2 regions of the Streptomyces longhuiensis genome follow, and region 2 is predicted to be linked to the other one. Evidence: predicted binding sites of a transcription regulator. Region 2 holds the regulator's gene; the other holds the start of a gene.

Region 1 (14,459 bases), 1.1 Mb from region 2:
CCTGCCCCTCTTGGTCGGTCGAGGTGCTCGAGTTACTGGGGGACTGTGGCGACACGGCGGTAACCGCCCTCTTCCGCTTCTCACAAGGTGATGGACAGCGGGAATAAAGGCTACGCCTCCAACACCGGGACTTGCAGACCGGGCCGGTCATCCGTCGCGTAAGTCACACCGGAAGCCGTGTTTCGGCGCTGGAAATGGCGGGAAACAAGCGGGGTTCCGGTTCACCTTGGGTACGTCCTTGTACGAGTGCGGCCCCTGGGCCCGCACCCCGTGACGAATGGCACGGCGATCTTGTGCTTCCGGTTCGAACCCTACGTCAACTCTGAGCGCGGGGCAGGCCCGGAAGAGTGACCTGGATCCGGCAGCCGCGAGCCGATTCGGCCACACCGATCCGGCCCCCGTGCAGGTCCACGGCCCACCGGGCGATGGCGAGGCCGAGACCGGTGCCGCCGTCGCTGCCGGGGCCGTGCGCGGCGCCCTTCACATGGCCGCCCCGGTTGAAGCGCTCGAAGACGCGGTGCCACTCGGAGCGGGGGATGCCGGGGCCCTCGTCGAGGACCTCCAGATCGAGCGACTCCGGATAGAGGCCGCGCCGCGCGAGCACGGTCACGCGGCCGTGCGGTGGGCTGTGTTTCACGGCGTTGTCGATGAGATTGGCCACCACCTGGTGGATCCGCTCGGGGTCCGCGTGCGCGGTCAGCTCGGGCGGGGACACGTCCAGGTGCAGATGCACGTCCGTACGCGTGTGGGTGCCGGAGCCCGAGGCGATGCCGGCGCGCTGCGAGGCGACCATGTTGGCCTCCTTCAGGACGCCCGACAGATAGGGCCACACCTCGAAGCGGCGCGCCTTGAGCGGGACCACGCCGTTGTCGAGCCGCGAGAGGTCGAGCAGTGTCTCGACCAGCCGGCCCAGGCGCTCGGTCTGTTTCAGGGCGGTGCGCATGGTCTCGGGGTCGGCGGCCGAGACCCCGTCCACGACGTTCTCCAGGACGGCGCGCAGACCCGCGATCGGCGTGCGCAGCTCGTGCGAGACGTTCGCCACGAGCTCCTTGCGCTGCTGGTCCTGGGCCTCCAGGTCGTCGGCCATGCGGTTGATGGTCGCGGCCAGGTCGCCCAGCTCGTCGCGCCGGTCGGCGCCGCGGACCCGGCGCGTGTAGTCACCGTGCGAGATGGAGCGGGCGACCGTGTTCATCTCGTCGAGCGGCGCGGTCAGCGAGTGCGCCACGAACTGGGTGATGAGGAGCGTCGCGATGACCGAGAAGACCGTGATGAAGCGGAGCTCGGTCTGGGTGCGGACGGCGACCATCAGCAGTCCGGTCGTGATGAACACCGAGACGACGACCAGCGTGCCGAGCTTGGTCTTGATGGAGAACGGCCGCAGACCGCTCTGCACCCAGTGGCCCGCGAGGGGCCGGGCGGCCGGGGGAGTGCCGGGCGGCAGGCCCGGCGGCCCCGGCTCGTACCCGTCCGCGTCCCGTACGTCGGATGCGCCGCCGCTGCCGCTCATGGCGTCGGCGTCTCCAGCGCGTAGCCCACACCGTGGACGGTGCGGATCCGCTCGGCGCCGATCTTCCGGCGCAGCGCCTTGATGTGGCTGTCGACGGTCCGGGTGCCCGACGCGTCCGCCCAGTCCCACACCTCGGCGAGCAGCTGCTCACGCGAGAGGACGGCGCGGGGCGTGTTGGCCAGGCAGACCAGGAGGTCGAACTCCGTGGGCGTCAGATGGACGTCCTCGGAGCGCACCCGTACCCGGCGCTGCGCGTGGTCGATCTCCAGCTCGCCGAGCCGCAGGATGCCGCTCCTGGGCGTGGCCGCCGCGAGCGCCGCGCGCTCGACCCTCCGCAGCAGGACGTGCACGCGCGCCGCGAGCTCCCGCATCGAGAAGGGCTTCGTCATGTAGTCGTCGGCACCCACGCCGAGCCCGACGAGCATGTCCGTCTCGTCGTCGCGCGCCGTGAGCATCATCACCGGCACCGGCCGCTGCGCCTGCACACGGCGGCAGACCTCGAGCCCGTCGAAGCCGGGCAGCATGATGTCGAGGATCAGCAGGTCCGGCTGCCATGCCTCGGCCGTGTCGACCGCCGCCGGACCGTCCTGTGCCGTTTGCACGAGGAATCCCTCGGCACGCAGCCGCGCGGCGATGGCATCGACGATCGTGGGGTCGTCCTCGACCACGAGGACCCGTCGCTGGGCACCCGGCGTCGCCGTGCTGCCGTTGTGGGAGGTGTGTGTCTGCTCCATCGCCCCGCCCCTGAATGCGCACATCCGTGTGCGCTTGACGCTTGAATGATCTGGGTTTCGGCAGTCAGCGTACGGGGAGTTACCGCGAGTCGGCTACGCAGGCCTGACCCCGAGATGTACGACGTCCGGAACGCCCCGGACAACCGGGATCTCTTCGGTGCGGACCGACCGGAATCCGGCATTCCGCAAGGTTCCTTCAAAATTTGCGGAGGGCTGTGCGGACCACACGGCGAGCACGCCGCCAGGCGCGAGCCGCGCCAGGCAGGCCGCGATACCTACCGGTGAGTAGAGACTGTCATTACCCTCCGTCACCGTCCAGTCGGGTCCGTTGTCGATATCGAGGCACAGTGCGTCGTACGTCTCGGTCGATTCCCGGACGTACGAGACAAGGTCCGCCTCCACAATCTCCGTGCGCGGATCGGCCAGCGCGGACCGTGACAGTTCGGACAGCGGGCCCTCGCGATGCCAGTCGACGATCGCCGGCTCGCGCTCGACGACGGCGATGCGGCCCCAGCGGGAATTGGCAGCCGCGTGTGTGAGGGAGAATCCGACACCGAGCCCGCCGATGAGAATTCCGGGCGCCGGGCGGTCGTCGAGAGCGTCCAGCGCCGCGTCGACCAGGAGGCGCTCGGAGCGGCCGTCGGACGTGTCCATCAGGAAGCAGCCGTTGGCGATGATCTGGAGCAGCGCGCCGTGGCGCCGCAGTACGACCTCTCCGAACGGCCCTTCGCGCCGGTCGAGGACGACGGGGGCGGTGTGGTCGGTGTCGTACGGGACGGGGTACGAGGTGGACATGGTGTCCATCCTGCCGCAACCTGCGCGACGCCTGGCCGTCCCTGGAAAGGGAGTTGGGGGCGCTCCTGTGCAGGTCCTGTGGATCATGCCGCACGTGGCGTCGGTCATGGACAGCGCGGGTACAGGAGGCGAAGGCTGGGGCGGACCGGAAGGGAAAGGATGCCGCAGGTGGAGCGTGGCGTGACGGTCGAGGCCGACGAGGCGGACGTCTCTTCGAAGGCTGTTTCCTCGAGGACCGTTTCTCCGGGGGCGCTTTCTTCGGGGGCCCTGCTCGAGGCTTCGCGGCCCCTGCTCGATGCCGTCCCGGCCCAGCCGGCGGCCTGTGGCGGGGCACCAGCCGCTCCCGGATCCTCTACCGGCGAGCGCACCCCGCCCGAGACCGCCGGACCCAGGCGCCGGATGCGCCCCTGGCGGCTGCTGCCGACGCCCACGGGGGCGCCGTTCACCTTCGCCTACGCCGCCGTGCTCGTCGGCACGTCCCTCTTCGCGCTGTTCGCCGATCCCGGCGTCGTCGCGTCCGCGCTGCGGGGTTCCAGCACCGACGTGGCGCACCTCGCGCACACCCCTGTGTTCGTGCTGGTCGCCAGTGCGCTGTGGATCGACGGCGGGATCACGTCCCCGTTCGCGGTCGCCTTCCTGGTCGTCCTCACGGCCCTGGAGCGCCGGATCGGCGGGTGGTGCACCGCCGGTGTCTTCGTCCTCGGTCACACCGTGGCGACGCTCGCCACCGAGGTCCCCGTCGGGCTCTCCGTGATGGCCGGGCATCTGCCCGAGAGCTCGCTGCACCGCCTCGACTACGGGATCAGCTTCGGCGTGGCCGCGAGCATCGGCGCGCTCGCCGGTCTCCTCACGCCCTGGCTGCGCTGGGCCGTGCTCGTCGTCGTCGGCGGAATGCTGGTCGAGGACCTCGTCGTGTTCGCGGACCCGATGACGAGCTGGGGTCACCTCATGGCGCTGGCCATCGGCGTCGGGACCTGGCCGCTGGTGCGCCGGTGGCGCGGCGTGCCGGGAGCGTCCGCAGTCTGACGCGTCCTCCCGTCCCTCGGCCGGCCCTTTGTCGTACGCGTCACAAACCCCTTCTGAGCTGCGGCTTTCCCCTGCCCGCCCACTGATCGCCGAGAGCGAACAGTGCCGGGGGAACATTCAGGGGCTCACGTGCATTGAGTCTCCATAGCTCAACTTGACTGCTTAAGGGGAGATCATGGCATCGACGTCCACACCGCTCACCCTGCCCGTGCTGCCGCTCGACGACGAGGTCGTGCTGCCCGGAATGGTGGTGCCCCTGGACCTCAACGACAACGACGTACGCGCCGCGGTGGAGGCCGCCCAGGCAGCGGCCCGTTCCAGCGGATCCGTGGGCGGCAGCAAGCCGAAGGTGCTTCTTGTTCCCCGGATCGACGGCACGTACGCGAACACCGGCGTGCTCGGCACCGTCGAGCAGGTGGGCCGGCTCGCCGACGGCGACCCCGGCGCCCTGATCCGCGGCCGCAGCCGCGTGCGGATCGGCGCGGGCACGACCGGCCCCGGCGCCGCCCTGTGGGTGGAGGGCCTCGCGGTCGAGGAGACCGTGCCGGAGCCGCTGCCCGGCTCCGTGACCGAGCTGGTCACCGAATACAAGGCACTCGCCACGAACTGGCTGAAGAAGCGTGGCGCCTGGCAGGTCGTGGACCGCGTCCAGCAGATCGACGACGTCTCCGCGCTCGCCGACAACTCCGGCTACTCGCCCTTCCTGAGCACCTCGCAGAAGGTGGAGCTCCTGGAGACGGCCGACCCGGTCGCCCGGCTCAAGCTGGCCACCGAGCAGCTGCGCGAGCACCTCGCCGAGCAGGACGTGGCCGAGTCCATCGCCAAGGACGTGCAGGAAGGCGTCGACAAGCAGCAGCGCGAATTCCTGCTGCGGCGCCAGCTGGACGCCGTACGCAAGGAGCTGCGCGAGCTGAACGGCGAGTCGGAGGGCGAGGAGTCCGACGACTACCGCACGCGGGTCGAGGCCGCCGACCTTCCCGAGAAGGTCCGTGAGGCCGCGCTCAAGGAGGTCGAGAAGCTGGAGCGGTCCAGCGACCAGTCCCCCGAGGGCTCGTGGATCCGCACCTGGCTCGACACCGTCCTCGAACTGCCGTGGAACGAGCGAACCGATGACAGCGCTTCCGCGTACGACATCCAGGGCGCCCAGCGCGTCCTCGACGCCGAGCACTCCGGCCTGGAGGACGTGAAGGAGCGCATCACCGAGTACCTCGCCGTGCGCAAGCGGCGTTCCGAGCGCGGGCTCGGCGTCGTCGGCGGACGCAGGGGCGGCGCGGTGCTCGCGCTCGTCGGCCCGCCCGGCGTCGGCAAGACCTCGCTCGGCGAGTCCGTGGCGCACGCCATGGGCCGCAAGTTCGTCCGCGTCGCCCTCGGCGGCGTACGGGACGAGGCGGAGATCCGCGGACACCGGCGTACGTACGTGGGTGCCCTGCCGGGCCGGATCGTGCGCGCGATCAAGGAGGCCGGGTCGATGAACCCGGTCGTGCTGCTCGACGAGATCGACAAGGTGGGGTCCGACTTCCGGGGCGACCCGGCGGCCGCCCTGCTCGAAGTGCTCGACCCGGCGCAGAACCACACCTTCCGCGACCACTACCTGGAGGTCGAACTCGACCTCAGCGACGTCGTGTTCCTCGCGACGGCGAACGTCCTGGAAGCCATCCCGGAGGCCCTGCTCGACCGTATGGAGCTCGTCCGCCTCGACGGCTACACCGAGGACGAGAAGGTCGTCATCGCCCGTGACCACCTGCTCCCGCGCCAGCTGGAGCGGGCCGGCCTGGACAAGGGCGAGGTCACGCTCGGCGAGAGCGCGCTGCGCAAGCTCGCGGGGGAGTACACGCGGGAAGCCGGCGTGCGCAACCTGGAGCGGTCCGTCGCACGGCTGCTGAGGAAGGTCGCGGCCCAGCACGAACTGGGCGAGCGCGAGCTGCCGTTCACCGTCGAGGACACCGACCTGCGGAGCCTCATCGGGCGCCCGCATCACGTGCCCGAGGCGGCGCAGGACCCGGCCGAGCGGCGCACGGCGGTGCCGGGCGTGGCCACCGGACTGGCGGTCACCGGAGCGGGCGGCGACGTCCTCTACGTGGAGGCGTCCCTCGCCGACCCGGAGACCGGCGCGGCCGGCCTGACCCTGACCGGTCAGCTCGGTGACGTGATGAAGGAGTCGGCGCAGATCGCGCTCTCCTTCCTGCGCTCGCACGGCGCCGAACTGGAGCTGCCCGTCGCCGACCTGAAGGACCGGGGCGTGCACATCCACTTCCCGGCGGGCGCGGTGCCGAAGGACGGCCCGAGCGCGGGTGTCACCATGACGACCGCTCTCGCGTCGCTGCTCAGCGGGCGCCAGGTCCGTACGGACGTGGCGATGACCGGTGAGGTGTCGCTGACCGGGCGCGTGCTGCCGATCGGTGGCGTCAAGCAGAAGCTGCTCGCCGCGCACCGGGCCGGCATCACCACGGTCGTCATCCCGAAGCGGAACGAGGCGGACCTGGACGACGTCCCCGCCGAGGTCCTGGAGAAGCTGGACGTGCACCCGGTGACGGACGTGCGTCAGGTGCTCGAACTGGCGCTGGCTCCGGCCGCGGTGGAGGTTCCGGTGGCGGCGTGACGGACGCTGCCGGATGACGAAGGCCCGAGTCCCCTTGGGGGCTCGGGCCTTCCGCATGTGCCCGGTGCGGACAGGCCCTAGTCGATCGTCAGCCAGCCGCGCAGTGCCGCTTGAACCCCCGCCTGGAACCTGGTCTCCGCGTTCAGCACCACCATCAGCCGGGTGATGCGCCGGCGCACCGTGTGCACGTGGACGTCCAGGCGGCGGGCGATCGCCTCGTCCTTGAGGCCGGACGTGAGAAGTGTCAGCAACTCCCGGTCCTCCTCGGTGATCTCCTCGTCCGTGACCGACCCGATGGGCACGGCACGCCCCCACACCGCGTCGAAGAGCGGCACCAAAGCATGGCTGAGCAGGGAGTCGCTCACCACCAGGGCGGTCGCCGTCGGGTCCGCCGCGTCGGTCGGCGGGAGCAGTGTCACCCGCCGGTCGACGGTGATCAGCTTCGTCGGCAGCTGGGTGCCCACCCGGATCTGCACACCCTGCGCGGACAGGTCGACCAGGCCCCGGGCGCGGCCGTGGAAGCTCAGCCCTTCCCGGTCCACCACCACCCGCACCCGCGCCCCGCGCCGCACCGGATCGGTCACGTCGAGCGGGGCGGGCATGCCGTCCGGCTCGCTCGCCGCGTAGGGCGGCCGGTCCAGGAGCGCCACGTCCTCGGTCGCGGAGACCAGCAGCGCGGCGACGCGCTCGGCGATGGCCGCGCTGCCGCGGATCGTCTCGATGCCGATCGCGCGGGTCGCGTGCGCGGTGTTCAGGAGCCCGGCCGCCAGCCGGTCCACGGAACCCGTCAGCTCCTCCAGCTCGGCCGACCTGTGCAGCAGTTGCGCCTGGTGGAGGTGGATCAGGCTGCGCAGTGCGGTGGCGGGCGGGACGGCGCTCGGCAGCCCGCCCTCCCGGACGGGCTGGGTGAAGCCGCGCTCGTCGAGCCGGTCCAGCGAGGCGGTGGCCCGGCGCACCGACAGGCCGACGGACCGGGCCAGGGCCGACCGTGAGGCAGGCGCGGGAACGTTCAGCAGGGCCTCGTACACCCGGAGTTCGTCGGCTCCGAGTCCGAGGGCCTGCCACTGTGCGTCGTTGTCCGGACCGTCCCACCCCACGCCGGAGATCTTGGCCGGTCGGAGTGGTCCACACAAGTGTGGACGTACACAAGTAGACAGCCGGAACGCATTGTTCAGACACCGTCACCGGTATTTGCATGTCCGCATCCGACATCCGTTCACGTACCAGTGGCACCGGAGGAGCACCGTGCGGACTTCAGCACGCAGAACGACAGACAGGGCCAGAGGCATAGCCGTCGGCCAAGGCGTAGCCGCACTGCTGGCCGCCGCGGGCCTCATGGTGACCGCGATGCCGGCCGCCCACGCGGACACCGACACCCCCACCGCCGCGTCGTCCGTGAGCCCGGGCGACGACACCGACACCCCCTCGCTCGTCACCGGTCTGAACGAGTCGGCCGACGCGAGCGCGAGCGCCGCCGACGCCGCCCGTGAGCACCTCGCGGCCAAGAAGGGCCGCTACCACATCGCCGACGCGAAGGGCGACCTCAAGACGGTCTCCACCGAGGACGCCAAGGGCGGCAAGGAGACGGTCCGTCTCCAGCAGAAGTACAAGGGCGTGTCCGTCCTCGGCGGCGAGTACGTCGTCCGCATGACGAAGAAGGACGGCAAGCGCACCGTCACCGGCACCTCCGGCAAGTACTTCACCCAGCTGAAGCTCGACACGGTCACCCCGAAGGTCTCCGAGGACGTCGCGGTCGAGCGCGCCATCGGCGCCGTCATCTCGCAGCTCGGCGGCGCCCCGCTGCACGCGCCGGCCAAGGGCGACAAGAACGCGAAGGCCGAACTCACCGGCAAGGCCGTCGGCGTCACCGTCCTGCCGCAGGGCACCGGCGTGCTCACCCGGCACATCACCGTCACGGGCACCGATCCGGCGGACGGCACGGCCGTCAAGCAGGAGGTGTACGTCGACGCCCACTCCGGCTTCCCGGTCATGCAGTACAGCGGCATCCAGACGTTCGGCTCGACCGCCGCAGCCTCCGGCGCCGCGGCCGGCGCCGCGACGCTCCCGGACGACGCCACCCCGACGGCTGCTCCGTCGTTCGTCGTCAAGGGCTCCGGAACCCGCTACAACGGCCAGAAGGCCGATCTGAACCTGTACAAGGGCTCCGACGGCACCTACCAGATGTACGACTACGGGTTCCGGGACGCCGCCACCCCGTTCTCCGGCCCCCTGCTGCAGACCTGGGACGCCCGCGGCGTCGACGTCTCGGCCGCGTCGGGCGCCTGGCCCAGCGGCGCGTCGATCTTCAAGTCGACCACCCCGGACCTCGGTGCGGACTTCACCAACTCCGGCGCGGTGGACGCCCACTGGGCCGCCAACAAGGTGTACGCGTACTACAAGGACCACTTCGGCCGTAAGGGGATCGACGACAACGACGGGTTCATGTACTCGCTGGTCGGTGTCACCGCCAACGGCCAGCCGTACAACAACGCCTTCTGGGACGGCTCCAAGATGGTGTACGGCAAGGGCGGCGGCGACTTCCGCACGTTCTCCGCCGACACCGACGTCGTCGGCCACGAGATGACGCACGGCGTCACCGAGCACAGCGCGGGCCTGGTCTACGCGGGCCAGTCCGGCGCGATGAACGAGGCGATCTCCGACTACTTCGGCAACGCCATCGACCTCGAGGCCAATGGTCAGTCGATGGACGACCCGGACGCGGGCCTGCTCGGCGAGGACCTGTGCACGACGCTCAGCCCGCGCGAGTGCGCCCTGCGCGACCTCAACGACGGCCACACCACGTCCAAGGACTTCATCGGCACCAGCTACCGCGGTGACAACGGCGGTGTGCACCTCAACTCCACGATCTTCTCCGGCGCGCTGTGGGACATCCGCCAGGACGTGGGCGCAGAGCTGGCAGACCAGATCGTCTACCGTGCGCTGACCGCCTACATGACCCCGCTCGACGGCTTCACCGAGGGCCGCGCCGCGGTCATCGCCGCCGCGCAGGAGCTCGGTGTCACGAAGACCCAACTCACTGACGTCAAGCGGGCGTTCGCCGCGCACGGCATCGTCCCGGGCTGGGAGACGGCACTCGGCGTCGACACCGACACGCTCATCGCCAAGGACAACGTCGCGGGCACCGGCGTCGGTGCGGGCGGCGGCAAGTACGCGGTCTCGCGCTCCAACGAGGACGGCAGCGAGCCGTACGCGGTGTGGGCCGGCAACACCTCCGGCAAGGGCCAGCCGCAGCTGGTGAGCCCCAACAACGGCAACTACAACGTCTACGCGAGCACCGACGGCAAGAACGTCGCGTGGGCCGAGTACGCCTATGACTCGGTGCACATCCACGTGCGCCCGGTCGGCGGCGGTGTCGACAAGGTCGTGACCGCGGTCGGTGCCAACGTCACCTCGGTCTCCCTCGACGGCGACGCCCTGGTCTACAGCTACGTGAACCCGCAGAGCGGTGCCACCCAGAGCCGCTACGTCAACATCAAGACGGGTGCGGTGACCGAGCTCAGCACCAACCCGGTCATGGTGACGGGCCTGGCCTCCGTCCACGACGGCAAGATCGCCTACGCGAAGCTGTGGGGCGAGTCCGACGGCTACAAGCTCGGCGTCGAGGTCTATGACACCGCCACGGGCAAGCGGCAGCTGATGCCGATCGACAAGAGCACCGTCTACGGCATCGGCCAGACCGAGATCACCGACGACGGTGTCTTCTGGGTCGAGGACGACGACATCACCGACACCGGTCAGGCCGCCGTGATGCGCGCCGACTTCGACGGCACGAACCGCACCACGGTCACGCCGGAGTCCGGAGCGGGCTCGCTGTACGCCTACCAGCTGACGGCCTCCGACGACGCGGTCACCGTGCTGACGCTGCCGCCGGCCACGTCGTGGGCCAACGAGACGCTGCCGAAGCTGTACCAGGTCGCGCCCGACGGCAAGGGCGGCGCGCAGCGCGTCTCCTGCAACCGCGGTGACCAGGTCTACCCGGCCGCCGACACCGGCCAGCGGGTCCTGTGGCTGGACGGCACCACCGGCTACACGAACCTGGTCAAGCGCGACAGGCCGGCCGGCAAGTGCTGATCTGACGCACTGAACACGAAAGGGGCCGGGCTCTCGGAGGGGAGAGCCCGGCCGCCTCTCGCTGGTGCCGCTCAGCCGTTGGCCAGCGCCTGAAGCCTGTCGTAGGCGCCGTTGAACTTGCTGTGGTCACCGACCGTCGGGCCGGACGACGTGTACTGCCACATCGTGTAGAAGCCCCAGCCGGCCGGGAGCGCGCCCGGGTCGGTGTTGTAGCGCGCGATCCAGAGCGGGTTGGTCGCCCCGAACGCGCCGGAGTTGCCGGTGCACTCGGTCCACCAGCTCGTCGCCGTGTAGATGACGGCGTCGCGGCCGGTGCGGGCCTTGTACTGGTTCAGGAAGTCACGGATCCAGCTGACCATTCCGGCCGCGGTCTTGCCGTAGCAGGACGCGCCGTAGGGGTTCCACTCGATGTCGAGCGCGCCCGGCAGGGTCCTGCCGTCCTTGGACCAGCCGCCCCCGTGATCCACGAAGTAGTTGGCCTGGGCGGCGCCGGTCGTCGTGTCCGGGGTCGCGAAGTGGTACGCGCCGCGGATCATGCCGACGTCGTAGGAGCCGTTGTACTGCTGGGCGAAGTACGGGTTCGTGTAGTACGTGCCTTCCGTGGCCTTGACGTAGGCCCACTTCACGCCGCTGTTCCAGAGCGTCGACCAGGCCACGTTGCCGTTGTGGCTGCTGGTGTCCACGCCCTCGGTCTGGACGGCCTTGTCGCCGGCGGGCAGGCCGCCTCGACCGTCGTGCTCGGCGACGCCCATGCCCATCGTGGCGGAGCCACGGGCGGGGACGTCGGCGGCCTGGGCCGCGGTGGGCAGGGTGAACAGCAGCGAGAGCGCTGCGAGGATGACTCCGGCCGCCGGGAAGCGCCTCAGGCGCGGGCGGCGGACGGTTCCGGATCTGTGCACGGGCATTGCGTGCCTCCGAAGGCCTCGTTGAGCTTCTGCGAGCTCGGTGGGGGGACCTTTCGACATGTCACTGGTGTGGACATGTCACCAATGAAGCTACGCACGTAGACCGCAGGGAGGGAAGGGGGCCCGGATGCTGCCGTTGGTCTACTCCTGCGAAATACTGGCGGAGCTGCGGCAATGGCCGCGAATGGCGGAAACTTTCAGAAACGGGAAACCCTGGCATGGGTGCTGACGTGCACGAGGACGGGAACGGCGCGCGGCCGGGCGCCGAATTCGATGCGACGGAGAGTGGTGTGGACCACGAATTCTTGTCCCTGGAAAGGGAGTTGACGGTCTTCCTCAGGCGAGCTCGCGCGTCCTCCGGCGAGATGGCGCGCGCCGTCCACCCGGACCTCGAACCCGCCGCCTACGGTCTCCTCGCGCGCCTGGAGGAGTGCGGCCGGCAGCGGGCCACCGAACTCGCCGCGTACGTCGGCGTCGGCAAGGCCACCATGAGCCGGCAGCTGCGCGCCCTGGAGGACCTCGGTCTCGTCGCGCGCGAGCCCGACCCCGCCGACGGCCGCGCCTGGCTCGTCCACCTCACCGACGAGGGCCGCGCCAACTTCCGGCAGGTCCGCGACGCCCGCCGCGCCACGTACGTACGCCAGCTCGCGGGCTGGGACCGCAGCGAGGTGGCGGAACTGGCCCGACTGCTCCACCAGTTGAACGCGGGCGCCGAGAGCTAGGGCCTCGCGCGCGGGGGCCCTAGAGCTCCACGTACACCGCCGTCGCGTCGTCGTGGGTCTTGCTGCGCCGCAGGAAGACCCGGTCCCGCTCGTCCGCGTCCTCCAGGGCCCGTACGCGCGCGACCACCGCTTCGGCGCCCTCCTTGCGTACGAGCGCGAACAGGTCCGCCCAGTCGCCCTCGTGGAACTTCTCGACCCAGCGCGTGACTCCGTCGGTCAGCGCCACGAGCGTGCGTGTCCGCGCGCGGGGGAGTTCGCCCGTGACCGCGCGGGCGGCGACCGAGGGGTCGGCGGCCGCCGTGAAGAAGCCGCCCTCCTTGTTGCGTACGGTCGCGTCGGCCACCTCGTCCGAGACGAGGGAGGAGCGCGGCACGCGGTCGAGCCGGTCGTCCACCAGCGCCGTGACCGAACCGGACGCGTCCTCGACCAGCAACACCGAGTCGGACAGCACCAGATACTCGACCCGCTCCTCGTCCCACCGCGCCAGGGCCACGGTTGCCTGAGGCGTGCGGGGGTGAGAAAGGTCACAGGTGTGCCGATGGGTGTCGGCGGTGCGGCGGATTGCCTCGGCGAGGACGGCGGTCAACGTCATATCCCGCCGCGAAACGGACAGTTCACCCAATGCGCCGCCGAGCCGGGCCGTGAACCAGGGGACGGAATGCAGGCAGCCGCTCTCGCTCCGGGGTGGTGTGACCCCGTCCAGGACCACCAGTGTTCCCCCTTGTCCGGAGGCGGGTACGGCCGCCGAGGCGAAGTCCTCGTTGGGCCGGTCGGGGTTTCCGGGCTCCGTCGCGAGTTCGATGCGCATCCGGCCAGTCTGCACGAGGCCTTCACAAGCGGCCCGTTGAGCCGGGAGTTGAGCCGCATCGGCAGGTCAGACGCCTGGTTTAGACCGGAATGATCAACTCCGTCGGGGAGTGGCGGGGCATCTTGCCAAAGCCTGTGAGAGACGTCCAACCGGCGCCCCGTTCGGGCCCCGTGCCCATGCCACCGGGACTTGCTCCCCAACTCCCGCTCGATGTTCACTCCTTCGGGTGGCTGGCTAGGTGATGCGCGACCACTGCTCACCGGCACTGGAATGGTCTGGAGCCATACCAGGGGGCGCGCGTGTTGACAGATCGTCACCCGGGCCCATGGGTAGACGAGTCAGGAATGCGAGCACCGGTGCGGAAGATGCGGCCTCGACGCAAGGGCAAGCAAGCGGCCTCCGAAGCGGACGAGGGGCGCACGACGGTTCCCGCAGGATCCGCCGTGCACACCCCAGCGGGCAGCCCCGCCGACCCCGAAGGACGACGCACCGCGCGGGTGCGCAACCGGCTCATCGTCGCCGTAGCGGTCGTCGCCGCGGCGATCGCCGGTTCTGCCGCACCCGCCCTCATGACCGCGTCCGGTCAGGTCAGCGACTCGCAGGAGCTCGTCGACCTCGCGGCACGCACCCAGCAGACCGTCACGCTCTCCCACTCCCTGGCCGACGAGCGCGACGAGGTCACCGCCTTCATCGCCGCCGGGCGGCCCAAGGGACAGGGGCTCTCCGAGAGCCGCAGCGCCCGCGTCGACCGGCAGCTCGAAGAGCTCCGGACCGACGCCCCGGCCCCCCTGCGACGCGACCTCGCCGGCATCGCGGCCGTCCGCCGGGCCGCGCTCACCGGCAAGAGCAGCGCCCTCGAGGCGCACAAGGCGTACTCCGGCGCGATCAACGAGCTGCACGGCACCGCCGAGCAGCTCGCCGAGAGCACCCCGCCCCGCGCGGGCTCCGGGGCGCACGCCTTCGCCGACCTCGACCGGGCCGTCGAGCAGGCCTCCGCGGCGCGCGGGCTCCTGCTGGCCGCGTTCGCCGTGCCCCGCACCAACCAGACGTCCACGGTCATCGACCCGGTCACCGGACTCCCGAAGACGGTCGTCTCCCAGGACTCCGCCGACGGCAAGCAGCGCGACGCCCTGAGCGCCGCCGCCCAGCAGGCCCACGTACGCGAACAGGCCGCGCTCGCCGACTTCGAGGACGCCGGCCCGGCCGCGTCCGTCGCCTCCTACGACGCGACGGTCACCGGGCCCGACGTCACCAAGGCCGACAAGTACCTG
Region 2 (14,459 bases):
GACGGACTCCTTGGCCTGGCCTTCGTTCTTCTTGCCGTTGACGGAGTCGGTGAGCATGACGAGGCAGAACGGGCAGGCGGTGGAGACGATGTCGGGGTTCAGCGACAGGGCCTCGTCGACGCGCTCGTTGTTGATGCGCTTGCCGATCCGCTCCTCCATCCACATCCGCGCGCCGCCGGCGCCGCAGCAGAAGCCGCGTTCCTTGTGGCGGTGCATCTCCTGCTGGCGCAGGCCCGGGACGGCGTCCATGATCTGCCGCGGGGGCGTGTAGACCTTGTTGTGACGGCCCAGGTAGCACGGGTCGTGGTAGGTGATCAGGCCCTCGACCGGGGTGACGGGGATGAGCTTGCCCTCGTCGATGAGGTGCTGGAGCAGCTGGGTGTGGTGGATCACTTCGTAATCGCCGCCGAGCTGCGGGTACTCGTTGCCGATGGTGTTGAGGCAGTGCGGGCAGGTCGCGACGATCTTCTTCGCGGACTTCGGCTTGGCGGACTCGGGGACGACCTTGCCGTCGTCGTCGAGTTCCTCGCCGAACGCCATGTTCAGGGCCATGACGTTCTCCTGGCCGAGCTGCTGGAACAGCGGCTCGTTGCCCAGGCGGCGCGCGGAGTCACCGGTGCACTTCTCGTCGCCGCCCATGATCGCGAACGTGACGCCCGCCATGTGCAGCAGCTCCGCGAAGGCCTTGGTGGTCTTCTTCGCGCGGTCCTCCAGGGAGCCGGCGCAGCCGACCCAGTAGAGGTACTCGACCTCGGTGAGGTCCTCGATGTCCTTGCCGACGACGGGGACCTCGAAGTCGAGTTCCTTGAGCCATTCCAGGCGCTGCTTCTTGGCCAGGCCCCAGGGGTTGCCCTTCTTCTCCAGGTTCTTGAGCATCGTGCCCGCCTCGGACGGGAACGCGGACTCGATCATCACCTGGTAGCGGCGCATGTCGACGATGTGGTCGATGTGCTCGATGTCGACCGGGCACTGCTCGACGCAGGCGCCGCAGGTGGTGCAGGACCACAGGACGTCCGGGTCGATGACGCCGTTCTCTTCGAGGGTGCCGATCAGCGGCCTCTCGGCCTCCGCGAGAGCCGCGGCCGGAACGTCCTTCAGCTGCTCTGCGGTCGCCTTCTCCTCGCCCTCCATCGACTTGCCGCCACCGGCGAGCAGGTAGGGGGCCTTGGCGTGCGCGTGGTCACGCAGCGACATGATCAGCAGCTTCGGCGAGAGCGGCTTGCCGGTGTTCCACGCGGGGCACTGCGACTGGCAGCGCCCGCACTCGGTGCAGGTGGAGAAGTCCAGCAGGCCCTTCCAGGAGAACTGCTCGACCTGGCTGACACCGAAGACGTCGTCCTCGCCCGGGTCCTCGAAGTCGATCTCCTTGCCGCCGCTGGTCATCGGCTGCAGCGCGCCCAGCGCCGTACCGCCGTCCGCCTCACGCTTGAACCAGATGTTCGGGAACGCGAGGAAGCGGTGCCAGGCGACACCCATGTCGGTCTTCAGGGCGACCGTGATCATCCAGATGAAGGAGGTCGCGATCTTCAGCCCGGCGAAGAAGTACGTGAGGTTCTGTAGCGTGGAGACGTCCATGCCGCGGAACCAGGAGACGACCGGGTACGAGATGAAGAACGAGGCCTCGTAGCTGTCCACATGGTGCTGGGCGCCCTCCAGGGCGTGCAGCGTGAAGATGCAGATGCCGACGATGAGGATGACGGCTTCGACGAAGTACGCCTGGCCGGTGTTGGATCCGGCGAAGCGGGACTTGCGGCCCGGCCGGTCCGGCCGGTTCAGCTGCCGGATGACGATCAGCGTCAGGATCCCGAGGGCCGTCATCGTGCCGAGGAACTCGACGAAGACGTTGTACGGGGCCCATTCACCGATGATCGGGAGCAGCCAGTCGGCCTGGAAGAGCTGGCCGATGGCGTTCACGATCGTCAGCAGCAGCGAGAAGAAGCCCACCGCCACGAACCAGTGCGCCACACCGACGATGCCCCAGCGGTTCATCCGGGTGTGGCCGAGGAACTCCTTGGCCACCGTCACGGTGCGCTGTACGGGTTCGTCGGTGCGGGTGCCGGCGGGGACGTTCTGGCCGAGCCGCATGAAGCGGTAGATCTGCGCGATGGCTCGGACGAACAGTGCGACGCCGACCACGATCAGGACCAGCGACACGATGATCGCGGCGAGTTGCATTCGGGGGCTCCTCGGGCCTGCGAGGGTGGATATTCAGCGATTACTAAGCGGTAACTTATTTCAGTCCATGCTGAGACTACCCACTTGTGTGGCCGCACTGTAGCCAGCAGGGCGGTGATCTGCGTCGCTGAGGCAACCCTCGGTCGACAGCGAAAGCAGATCGTGTTATTCACCCCATATTGCGACATAAGCGACTAGCTTATGAAGGTCTCCGGCCGGGCGTGCCCCTCCGGTGTCACCCCGATACCGCAAACCGAGCTGACGGGACGTCCGCCGTGTCCTACGGGATCGCCGCCGCCGCGACCGCCCTGCTGGTGGCCTCCGCCCTCACCGCCCTGCTGCGTCTCGTCGCCCTGCGCACCGGATTCACCGTCCGGCGGATCGGCCGCACGGGACGGCGGACGCCGCGCCTGGGAGGTGCCGCCGTCGCCACGGTGACGGCCGCCGTCACCACCGTCGGAGCTTCGACCGGACTCGCCCCGCTCGGCTCCGGCATGCTCACGCTGCTGATCGCGGCCGGGGTCGTGGCCGCGCTCGGGTTCCTCGGCGATGTGCGCCCGGTGGGGGCGCGGGCCCGCGTCGTCGTCGAGGCGGGGGCGGCGACCCTCGTCGTGCACGACGCTCAACTCGGCTTTCTCGTCGGCGCGTTGGCCGTCCTGTGGATCGTCTTCGTCACCAACGCCTGCCGGTTCATCGACACCTCGGACGGGGTGCTCGGCACCGTCGCCGTCGTGACCGCGCTCGGTCTGAGCGCCTGCGCCGCCGCCGGAGGGCTCGGCCCGCTCGCCGCGATCCTCGGGGTGCTCGCGGCGGCGCTCACCGGGTTCCTCATGCACAACTGGTACCCCGCTCGCATGCACCTCGGGGGCTGCGGGTCCCTGTTCACGGGCTTCCTCCTGGCATCCGCTGCGGTCCTGGTGAACGCGGGGCACGAGGCGCTCCCCGGCGCGGGCTCGCTGTTCGCCGTGACGGTCGTGGTGACCGCGGACGCGGCCCTGGTGGCGGTGTCGCGGCGGCGCGCGGGGCGGCCTCTGTTCCAGGGCGGCGCGGACCACATCGCCCACCGGCTCCGCCGGCTCGGCCTCACCCCGACGGGCGTGGCGGTGGTGCTCGGTGCCGCGTCGCTGGCCGGTGCGGTGACCGCGCTCCTGCTGCACGACGGGACGCTGGGCCCGCTGGCCGCGCTCTGGCCGGTCTGCGCGGCGGCCGGGTCGGTCGCCGCGCTGCTGCGGGTGCCGGTCTACGGGGTGCGGCGGCGCGGTCACCGGCCCGTACGGACCGCTGTGGTGGACGTCGCACGTTCGTGACGAAGGTTCTGGAGTAGGGGCTGACCTGCGCAGATGTCTCGGGTGCCCATAAGGGCCACATAAAAGTTGAGTCGGCTCGACTCAGCTCTGTTGACCGAACAGCGGTCGTCATGCATCCTTGAGCCAGATCCACTCAAGTAGTCATGCTGGAGGAATTGAAATGGCACGTGCGGTCGGCATCGACCTGGGCACGACTAACTCCGTCGTCAGCGTTCTCGAAGGCGGCGAGCCCACCGTCATCACCAACGCCGAGGGCGCCAGGACCACGCCGTCCGTCGTCGCCTTCGCCAAGAACGGTGAGGTGCTCGTCGGAGAGGTCGCGAAGCGCCAGGCGGTCACCAACGTCGACAGGACGATCCGTTCGGTCAAGCGCCACATGGGCACTGACTGGAAGATCGAGATCGACGGCAAGAGCTTCAACCCGCAGCAGATGAGCGCCTTCATCCTGCAGAAGCTGAAGCGCGACGCCGAGGCGTACCTGGGAGAGAAGGTCGCGGACGCGGTCATCACCGTCCCGGCGTACTTCAACGACTCCGAGCGCCAGGCGACGAAGGAGGCCGGCGAGATCGCCGGTCTGAACGTCCTGCGCATCGTCAACGAGCCGACGGCCGCCGCCCTGGCCTACGGTCTCGACAAGGACGACCAGACCATTCTCGTCTTCGACCTCGGTGGCGGCACCTTCGACGTGTCGCTCCTCGAGATCGGCGACGGCGTCGTCGAGGTGAAGGCCACGAACGGCGACAACCACCTCGGTGGTGACGACTGGGACCAGCGCGTCGTCGACTACCTGGTCAAGCAGTTCAACAACGGCCACGGCGTGGACCTCTCCAAGGACAAGATGGCGCTCCAGCGCCTGCGCGAGGCCGCCGAGAAGGCGAAGATCGAGCTCTCGTCCTCGACCGAGACCACGATCAACCTGCCCTACATCACGGCGTCCGCCGAGGGCCCGCTGCACCTGGACGAGAAGCTCACGCGCGCCCAGTTCCAGCAGCTCACGTCCGACCTCCTGGAGCGCTGCAAGACGCCGTTCCACAACGTCATCAAGGACGCGGGCATCCAGCTCTCCGAGATCGACCACGTCGTTCTCGTCGGTGGCTCGACCCGTATGCCCGCCGTCGCGGAGCTCGTCAAGGAGCTGACCGGCGGCCAGGACGCCAACAAGGGCGTGAACCCGGACGAGGTCGTCGCCATCGGCGCCGCCCTGCAGGCCGGTGTCCTCAAGGGTGAGGTCAAGGACGTCCTGCTCCTCGACGTGACCCCGCTGTCCCTCGGCATCGAGACCAAGGGAGGGATCATGACGAAGCTCATCGAGCGCAACACCACGATCCCGACCAAGCGTTCCGAGATCTTCACGACGGCCGAGGACAACCAGCCGTCCGTGCAGATCCAGGTCTACCAGGGCGAGCGCGAGATCGCGGCGTACAACAAGAAGCTCGGCATGTTCGAGCTCACCGGTCTGCCGCCGGCCCCGCGTGGTGTCCCGCAGATCGAGGTCGCCTTCGACATCGACGCCAACGGCATCATGCACGTGACCGCGAAGGACCTGGGCACGGGCAAGGAGCAGAAGATGACCGTCACCGGCGGCTCCTCGCTGCCGAAGGACGAGGTCGACCGGATGCGCCAGGAGGCCGAGCAGTACGCGGACGAGGACCACCGTCGCCGCGAGGCCGCCGAGACCCGCAACCAGGGCGAGCAGCTCGTCTACCAGACGGAGAAGTTCCTCAAGGACAACGAGGACAAGGTCCCCGGCGAGGTCAAGACCGAGGTCGAGGAGTCGCTCACCGAGCTGAAGGAGAAGCTCAAGGGCGAGGACACCGCCGAGATCCGCACCGCCACCGAGAAGGTCGCCGCCGTCTCGCAGAAGCTGGGCCAGGCCATGTACGCCGACGCCCAGGGCGCGCAGGCCGCCGGCGGTCCCGAGGCCGGTGCCCCGGGCGACGGCCAGAAGGCCGCTGACGACGACGTCGTCGACGCCGAGATCGTCGACGAGGACCGCAAGGACGGTGCCGCGTGACGGAGGAGACCCCGGGCTTCAGCGAGAGCGACGAGCCTGACGTCCCTTCCGGCGCCACCCCCGACGACGCCGAGCCGAAGGCCGCTCCCTCGCCCGACAAGGGTGAGGGGGCGGCCCCGGCCGGGGACGCAGCAGCATCGGCAGGAGCCGCTTCGTCGGTTCAGAACGTAGGCCTGACGGCTCAGCTGGACCAGGTACGCATGGCGCTCGGTGAGCGCACGGCGGACCTCCAGCGGCTCCAGGCCGAGTACCAGAACTACCGTCGCCGGGTGGAGCGGGACCGGGTCACGGTCAAGGAGATCGCGGTCGCGGGCCTCCTGGCCGAGCTCCTGCCCGTACTCGACGACATCGGCCGTGCCCGTGAGCACGGCGAGCTGGTCGGCGGCTTCAAGTCGGTCGCCGAGTCGCTCGAGATGGTCGCCGCCAAGATGGGGCTCCAGCAGTTCGGCAAGGAGGGCGAGCCCTTCGACCCGACGATCCACGAGGCCCTGATGCACTCGTACGCGCCGGACGTCACCGAGACGACCTGCGTCGCGATCCTGCAGCCGGGCTACCGGATCGGCGAGCGCACCATCCGCCCCGCGCGGGTGGCGGTGGCCGAGCCGCAGCCCGGGGCCCAGCCGGCCAAGGGCGAGTCCTCCAAGGGCGGGGAATCGGCTGCCGCCGACGACAAGGAGAGCGGTGGCCCGGACGAGGGCTGACGTCAGTAAGCAGCGAGAGGAGGGACGTCGAGGATGAGCACGAAGGACTTCATCGAGAAGGACTACTACAAGGTCCTCGGCGTCCCCAAGGACGCCACCGACGCCGAGATCAAGAAGGCGTACCGCAAGCTCGCCCGTGAGAACCACCCCGACGCCAACAAGGGCAACCTCAAGGCGGAGGAGCGCTTCAAGGAGATCTCCGAGGCGAACGACGTCCTCGGTGACCCCAAGAAGCGCAAGGAGTACGACGAGGCGCGCGCCCTGTTCGGCAACGGCGGATTCCGTCCGGGGCCGGGCGGGGCGGGCGGCGGCACCTTCAACTTCGACCTGGGCGACCTCTTCGGAGGCAACCCCCAGGGCGGTACGGCAGGAGGTGCCGGCGGGTTCGGCGGCGGACTCGGGGACGTCTTCGGCGGCCTGTTCAACCGGGGCGGCGCGGGCACCGGCACGCGCACGCAGCCGCGCCGCGGCCAGGACATCGAGTCCGAGGTCACCCTCAGTTTCACCGAGGCGGTCGACGGGGCGACGGTGCCGCTGCGCATGTCGTCGCAGGCGCCCTGCAAGGCCTGTTCCGGCACCGGCGACAAGAACGGCACACCGCGCGTGTGCCCGACCTGCGTCGGCACGGGCCAGGTCTCGCGCGGCGGAGGCGGCGGTTTCTCGCTGACCGACCCGTGCGTGGACTGCAAGGGCCGCGGCCTGATCGCGGAGACACCCTGTGAGGTCTGCAAGGGCTCGGGCCGTGCGAAGTCCTCCCGGACGATGCAGGTCCGCATCCCGGCGGGCGTCTCGGACAACCAGCGCATCCGGCTGCGCGGCAAGGGCGCACCGGGCGAGCGCGGCGGCCCCGCGGGCGACCTGTACGTGGTCGTGCACGTGGACTCCCACCCGGTCTTCGGCCGCAAGGGCGACAACCTCACGGTCACGGTCCCGGTCAGCTACCCGGAGGCCGCGCTCGGGGGCGAGGTCAAGGTCCCCACGCTCGGCGGGCCCCCGGTCACGCTCAAGCTGCCCCCGGGCACGCCGAACGGGCGGACGATGCGGGCCCGCGGCAAGGGCGCTGTCCGCAAGGACGGCACGCGTGGCGATCTGCTCGTCACGGTGGAGGTCTCGGTCCCCACGGATCTGACCGACACCGCGAAGGACGCCCTCGAGGCGTACCGAAAGGCGACTGCGGACACCGATCCGCGGGCAGAACTGTTCCAGGCCGCGAAGGGAGCATGAGCGTATGGACGGCCGTCGACGACAGAGTTCCTTTGTTGGCAGGGCCTATGAGCTGACCGACGAGACTCCGGTCTATGTCATCTCGGTGGCCGCCCAGCTCAGCGGGCTGCATCCGCAGACCCTGCGCCAGTACGACCGTCTCGGCCTGGTCTCCCCGGACCGCACGGCGGGCCGCGGCCGGCGCTACTCGGCCCGTGACATCGAGCTGCTCCGCCAGGTGCAGCAGTTGTCGCAGGACGAGGGCATCAATCTCGCGGGTATCAAGCGCATCATCGAACTGGAGAACCAGGTCGCGGCGCTTCAGCAGCGGGTCGCGGAACTCTCGACGGCGGTCGAGGGCGCCGCGGCGGCGATGCAGCAGCGCGAGGCGGCCGTGCACGCCTCCTACCGGCGGGACCTGGTCCCGTACCAGGAGGTCCAGCAGACGAGCGCGCTGGTGGTGTGGCGGCCCAAGCGGTCGTCCGAGTAGCGCGGACAAGCGGGTGTGAAGCCGGTGTGAAAGGGGCCGGGAGGTGAGAACCTCCCGGCCCCTTTCGTGTGCGCCGTCGTATGCGCTCTCCCGTGCGTCTTCGGGTGCGCACGGGCTGGTCAGAGCTGGTGAAGACGGCACGGAGGTCATGTGTTCGAACAGTGAGTTTGCTCACCGGGTGGGCCGGTGCGGCGGGGGTGCGAGAGCCGGGACTGGTGCGGCTACTGGAGTTACCCCGAGTACGGGCGAGTTCACCTCCGGAACGCACGGACCCGATCACGAGTCGTTACGGATTCACCTCTTGACGCTGCGATTCAGGCCGAGTTGGCTTCCAGCCACCTCGGCCGCAACGACGCGGTCACTTCAGGGAGGTATGGAAAGTGAATCCGCGTACGAAGCGCGCCGCATTCGTCGGCGTGGCGTCCGCCATGGCAGTGGCCCTCACCGGGTGCGGGAGCAACTGGCTCGAGCCGGACAACGACTCCGCGGGCAAGGCGTCCGCCCGGCAGAACCAGGACCTGAAGATCGGCGTCCTCCTGCCGGAGAAGGAGACCGCGCGCTACGAGAAGTTCGACTATCCGCACATCAAGAAGGAGGTCGAGGACCTCACCGGCGGCAAGGGCCGGGTCCTCTACGCCAACGCGGAACAGAACGCGAAGCGCCAGGAGAGACAGGTCGACCAGATGATCGCCGACCGGGTCGACGTACTGATCCTGGACGCGGTCGACTCCAAGTCCATCGCGGGATCGGTCAAGAAGGCCAAGGACGCGGGCATCCCCGTCATCGCCTACGACCGCCTGGCCGAGGGCCCCGTCGACGGCTATGTGTCGTTCGACAGCGACCAGGTCGGCCATGTGCAGGGCATGGCGCTTCTCAAGGCCCTGGGCAGCAAGGCGTCCAAGAACAGCCGGATCGTCATGATGAACGGCTCGGTCACCGACCCGAACGCCGCGCTCTACAAGGACGGCGCCCTGGCCGAGCTCAAGGACCAGGTGACGATCTCGAAGTCGTACGACACCAAGGACTGGAAGCCGGAGAACGCGCGGACCAACATGGCGGCCGCGATCCAGGCCGTCGGCGCGCAGAACATCGCCGGTGTCTACTCCGCGAACGACGGCATGGCCGGCGGCATCATCACCGCCCTCAAGGCCGCCGGTGTCACCGACCTCCCGCCGGTGACCGGCCAGGACGCCGAACTCGCCGCCGTCCAGCGCATCGTGTCGGGCGACCAGTACATGACGGTCTACAAGCCGTATCCCGAAGAGGCCTCCACCGCCGCGCAGATGGCTGTCCTCTTCGCGCAGCAGCGCGACATCGAGTTCAACGCGCTCGCAAAGGACCGCGTCGACAGCCCCACGACCCCGAACGTGCCGTCGCTCCTGGTCCAGGTCGTCCCGATGACGCAGAGCAACATCAAGTCGACGGTGGTCAAGGACGGGATCTACAAGGTCGGGGACATCTGCACGGCGAAGTACAGGGCGGACTGCGCGCGCATCGGGCTGAAGTAGGCCGGCGGACGGCACGGCGCCCCTCGGCCCGGGGCGCCGTGCCGGATCAGCTGCCGGAGATCGTGAACTCGGCCGTGTTGTCGGCCGGGCGAGGGCCGAAGGCCGAGATGCGCAGATCCGGGTTGTCGTGCCGCGTCGCGACCTAACCCTTCGCGCCGCCGTCGACGACGCGGTCGACGCGCAGCGTGAAGTCGAACGTCGAACGGGCCTTCTCCCAGAGCAGGATCGGCGTCCGGCACGTGTCCAGAGCAGGATCGGCGCCCGGCACGTGTACGGCCGGGGCCTGCCTCGCCGCAGCCGGCGGGCTTGCCGGTGACGGTCGTGCCCTCCGGGGTTCTGCGACCTGGTCTTCTCCCTGTGCCGAGGTGCGGGCGGACGGGAGTTGGGCCGGCGGGGGTGGGGGTTGGCTGTACGGAGATCCACTTCGCACGTTCGCGGGCCGCCGGATTCTTTCGCGAAGGTCAGCGGTCCTGTTCCAGCATCCCGGACTGGCCGATGAGATAGCCCAGTTGGGCCCGGCTGTCGCTGCCGAGCGTGCTGGCGAGCTTGGCGATGTGGACGCGGACGGTGCGGATGTTCATGCCGAGGCGTTCGGCGATGACGGCGTCCGTGTGGCCCTCGATGAGGAGGGCGGCGATGGTGAGCTGGCGGGAGGTGACGCCGTCCTTCGCCGGGGGCTGCTGCGCGGCTACGGGGAACATCGGCGTGGCCAGCCGCCACAGCCGCTCGAACGTCGTCACGAGGTAGGAGATGAGGGCGGGGTGGCGTATCTCCAGGGCCACGGTGCGGTCCGTGTTGGCCGGGATGAACGCGACGGTCCGGTCGAGCAGGACGAGGCGCTCGGTGACCTCGTCGAGGGTGCGGACCGCCACGTCGCCGCGCAGCTGTTCGTAGTGGGCCAGCACGGCGGGGGAATGCCGCGAGGTGTGCTGGTAGAGGGTGCGCATCCGGCATCCCCTGGCGAGCAGTTCCTGCTCGATCGGGCGGGCCGCGGCAAGCCCGGCGGGAGGGCGCCCGCCCCCGGGCTGGATGGTGAGGAGCTCCTGGGTGGCGACCGCGCTGGCCTCGCCGATGGCGTCGTTGATCCGCTGGAACCCCAACAGCACATGGATCATCGGTGAGTTCTGAAAGGACGCCCGCTCGGCGTCGAGCGCCATGAGCGGTGCGAACGCCTTGGCCAGTTTCGCCTCCCGGTGCCGCTGGTGCGCGATCTCGTCCTCGATGCCCCCCAGCAGTCCCGGCAGGGCCACGGAGGGCGGCACGGGGCGCTGCCACCGGGAGTCGTCCGGATCCGCGCGCAGCAGCCCGAAGTCGATGAGGCACGGCACGGCCGCGGCGTCCTCGTCCTTCACGCGGCCCTCGCGCAGGGCCCGGGAGTAGAGCGCCGTACCGGCGGCGCACAACTCCTCGGCTCCGTGAGTGTGGGCCTCGGCGGTCACGTGTGGCTCTCCTCGGTCGACATTCAGTGATCCTGGTCGAGGATTCCCGACTGCGCTATCAGAAAGCCGAGTTGCGCGCGGCTTCCGCTGCCCAGCGCGGCCGCGAGCTTGGCGATGTGGGCTCTGCAGGTGCGTACGTTCATGCCCAGGCGGCGGGCGATGGCCTCGTCCACGTGGCCTTCGATCAGCAGCTTGGCGATCGACCGCTGGACCCCGGTGATGCCGTCGGTCGGGGGCGCGTAGGGGGTCTCCTCCAGGAGGGGGACCGCGCGGCGCCACAGTTGCTCGAAGACCTTGGCCAGGTATTCGACGAGGCCGGGATGGCGCAGTTCCAGGGCGACCGGATGGTCTCCGGGGACCGGTATGAACGCCACGGTCCGGTCGAAGACCATCAGCCGTTCTATGAGTTCCTCGAGGGTGCGTATCTCCACGTTGCCCTTGGCCATGTGCTCGGCGTACACGAGAGTTCCCTGGCTGTGCCGGGCCGTGTGCTGGTAGAGCGTGCGCATGGTGATGCCGCGCGCGATGACCGCCTGGCCCCGCTCGAGTGCCTCCGTCAGGGAGTGCTCGCTGCGCCCGCCGCCGGGCTGGACCGTGAGGATCTCGGACTGGCACTCGGCGATGGCGAGTTCGATGGCCGAATTGATCCTGTTGATTCCTTCGAGCACGGTGACGGCGTGCGTGGTGGGCAGATCCTGCGCACTGATGGCCATGAATGGCTCGAAGTAATCGGTCAGTTCGACCGCCAGGCTTCTCCGCTCCTGGATTTCCCGTTCGATGGGGTGGAGGCGCTGTGCCAGGGCGGCGGCGGGCGGAACCGGGCGGAGCCAGCCGGCGTCATCCGGGTCTGGGTGGAGAAGGGCGAAATCCATCAGGCAGGGAGCGGCCGTCACTTCGCTTCGGGCGATGCGTCCGGAACGCAGAGCGCTGGCGTACAACCGCCTGCCCTCGTCGCACAGTTCAGTCGTGGCATGAGGATGTGTCCGATGTGTGTCATTCGTGGCCATAGATCCACCCCCCAGGGTCCTGAACGTGCAGGAACATGATGCATCGATCCTGTGGTGTTTGGATGGCCGAATGAGCCATCGTCTAGTGAGTCGGGGGAGAGAAGCCATGGAAGTGAGGACGAAGCCCACTATGTGCAAGAAAATGCTTCGCTCGGTGATGGCTGTTGCCTTCTCCGCCGGTTTGGCTTTCGGTGTGCTCAGCACCCAGGACCTCTCCTGGAGTGGCACACCCGCCACTCACGCGTCCGCCGGCAAGAACATCGCGCCTCCGGATCTTTCCTGGAGTGTCGCTCCTGTGGACGCGGCCGCATGACCACTCCGCCCGACGACAGAACATTTCGCCGTGAGATGGCGACCGCCTACCGTTCCGGGTGGCATTTCATCGACCTCGCCACGGCGATTCCCCATCGCGGCGATTCGTTGATGGTCACCCTGTTCGGCGAGCCGATCGTCGTCGTGCGGGACGAGTACGACGACGAGGAGATCCGGGCCTACCGGTGTCTTCGCCGCCCTCGGGGCGCCCCGCAGCCCGTGCGGTGCGCCGTCAGATACGGAATGGTCTTCGTCAACCTCGACCAGCGTGACCACCAGCTGGTCCGGGAGGCGGGACCGGAAGTTCCGCGTACCACCTCAGCCACCCCCCGCAGTGCCTGACGCGATTCCCCCGTCGTTGTAGATCGCGCAGGTGCTTCCCCCCGCAGCGGCGCCACCGTGGACCTGAACACGGTGGCGCCGCTGCAGCTTTGTGCGGCCGTCACGACGGTGACCCGTTGCCCGTCGCCCGCGTCAGCGTGATCTCGATGGCGACCCGGTTCGGGTTCGGCGCGGGCACGCGCTCGTAGCGCTCCGCGTACCGGCGTACCGCCTCCGCGACGCGGTCCGGCTCCGTGCGGACCACCGCGAGCCCTTCGAGGGTCGCCCAGCGCCGGCCGTCGACCTGGCAGACCGCGACCCGGGCCCCGCCCTCCTCCGCCGCGGACCCCGCGAGCACGTGCGACACCTTCGCGCTCGCCTTGTTCGCGATCACCCGCGCGAGACCCGCCTCGGGGTCGTACGTGACGCCGACCGGCACGACGTGCGGGGTGCCGTCGGGGCGCAGGGTCGTCAGCGTGCACAGGTGCCGTTCCCGCCAGAAGCCGAGAAAGGTCGGGTCGGGGTTCAGGGGGTCGTTCCGCTTGGCCATGCTCCGGAAGATATCCCCGTTCCAGGACATATCCCGCCCCGGGATACCCGGCTCGCACCCTTGAGTGGAATCGACTCAACTTTGTGTATGCTTTCAGGGTCAGTGTGCTGGAGAGTCGGACGCCAGGAGGAGAGTGCGCACGTGGACGCCGAGCTGACCAACCGGAGCCGGGACGCGATCAACGCGGCCACCAGTCGGGCCGTGTCCGGAGGGCACGCGGATCTGACCCCGGCGCATCTGCTTCTGGCACTCCTCGAGGGTCAGGACAACGAGAACATCACGGACCTGCTGACGGCCGTGGAGGCCGATCAGGCCGCCGTGCGGTCCGGGGCCGAGCGCGTCCTCGGCGCGCTGCCCAGCGTGACCGGTTCGACCGTCGCGCCGCCCGGACCCAACCGGGACCTGCTGGCGGTCATCGCCGACGCGGCGCAGCGTGCCAAGGAGCTCGGGGACGAGTACCTCTCCACCGAGCATCTGCTGATCGGCATCGCCGCGAAGGGCGGCACTGTCGCCGACGTACTGACGGAACAGGGGGCGAGCGCCAAGAAGCTGCTCGCCGCCTTCGAGAAGAACAGGGGAGGGCGCCGGGTGACCACACCCGACCCCGAGGGCCAGTACAAGGCCCTGGAGAAGTTCGGCACCGATTTCACCGCCGCCGCGCGCGAGGGCAGGCTCGACCCCGTCATCGGGCGCGACCAGGAGATCCGGCGTGTGGTGCAGGTGCTGTCCCGCCGTACGAAGAACAACCCCGTCCTGATCGGTGAGCCCGGCGTCGGCAAGACCGCCGTCGTCGAGGGGCTCGCCCAGCGCATCGTGAAGGGGGACGTGCCGGAGTCGCTCAAGGACAAGCGGCTCGTCTCGCTGGACCTGGGCGCGATGGTCGCCGGCGCGAAGTACCGCGGCGAGTTCGAGGAGCGCCTCAAGACCGTCCTCTCCGAGATCAAGGAGAGCGACGGGCAGGTCATCACGTTCATCGACGAGCTGCACACGGTCGTCGGGGCGGGCGCGGGCGGCGACTCGTCGATGGACGCGGGCAACATGCTGAAGCCGATGCTCGCGCGCGGCGAGCTGCGCATGGTGGGCGCGACCACGCTCGACGAGTACCGCGAGCGGATCGAGAAGGACCCGGCCCTGGAGCGCCGCTTCCAGCAGGTGCTGGTCGCCGAGCCGACCGTCGAGGACTCGATCGCGATCCTGCGCGGTCTGAAGGGCCGGTACGAGGCCCACCACAAGGTCCAGATCGCCGACAGCGCGCTCGTCGCCGCCGCGTCGCTCTCCGACCGGTACATCACCTCCCGCTTCCTGCCGGACAAGGCCATCGACCTCGTGGACGAGGCCGCGTCCCGGCTGCGCATGGAGATCGACTCGTCGCCCGTCGAGATCGACGAGCTCCAGCGCGCCGTCGACCGGCTGAAGATGGAGGAGCTGGCCC

Evidence for each region. Region 2 encodes HspR, which represses chaperone genes until heat shock. Its sites were predicted from a motif close to TTGAGNNNNNNNNNCTCAA; they were not measured.
Region 1: the regulator HspR is predicted to act here: its motif matches at 4,197-4,215, upstream of lon (endopeptidase La).

Annotation. Positions count from the first base shown of each region.
Region 1 is NZ_CP085173.1:6,298,111-6,312,569, forward strand. It holds gene LGI35_RS29165 (multifunctional oxoglutarate decarboxylase/oxoglutarate dehydrogenase thiamine pyrophosphate-binding subunit/dihydrolipoyllysine-residue succinyltransferase subunit) at 1-55, opposite strand, end outside; gene LGI35_RS29170 (HAMP domain-containing sensor histidine kinase) at 317-1,507, opposite strand; gene LGI35_RS29175 (response regulator transcription factor) at 1,504-2,241, opposite strand; gene LGI35_RS29180 (spermidine synthase family protein) at 2,335-3,036, opposite strand; gene LGI35_RS29185 (rhomboid-like protein) at 3,436-4,062, shown strand; gene lon (endopeptidase La) at 4,238-6,661, shown strand; gene LGI35_RS29195 (helix-turn-helix transcriptional regulator) at 6,739-7,758, opposite strand; gene LGI35_RS29200 (M4 family metallopeptidase) at 7,907-10,753, shown strand; gene LGI35_RS29205 (lysozyme) at 10,825-11,658, opposite strand; gene LGI35_RS29210 (MarR family winged helix-turn-helix transcriptional regulator) at 11,877-12,380, shown strand; gene LGI35_RS29215 (protein phosphatase 2C domain-containing protein) at 12,400-13,188, opposite strand; gene LGI35_RS29220 (sensor histidine kinase) at 13,533-14,459, shown strand, end outside.
Region 2 is NZ_CP085173.1:5,189,862-5,204,320, forward strand. It holds gene LGI35_RS24015 ((Fe-S)-binding protein) at 1-2,175, opposite strand, end outside; gene LGI35_RS24020 (MraY family glycosyltransferase) at 2,451-3,482, shown strand; gene dnaK (molecular chaperone DnaK) at 3,643-5,496, shown strand; gene grpE (nucleotide exchange factor GrpE) at 5,493-6,197, shown strand; gene dnaJ (molecular chaperone DnaJ) at 6,231-7,421, shown strand; gene LGI35_RS24040 (heat shock protein transcriptional repressor HspR) at 7,426-7,890, shown strand; gene LGI35_RS24045 (sugar ABC transporter substrate-binding protein) at 8,271-9,398, shown strand; gene LGI35_RS46155 (hypothetical protein) at 9,541-9,666, opposite strand; gene LGI35_RS24050 (helix-turn-helix transcriptional regulator) at 9,860-10,837, opposite strand; gene LGI35_RS24055 (helix-turn-helix domain-containing protein) at 10,861-11,844, opposite strand; gene LGI35_RS24060 (Rieske (2Fe-2S) protein) at 12,154-12,498, shown strand; gene LGI35_RS24065 (pyridoxamine 5'-phosphate oxidase family protein) at 12,599-13,027, opposite strand; gene clpB (ATP-dependent chaperone ClpB) at 13,169-14,459, shown strand, end outside.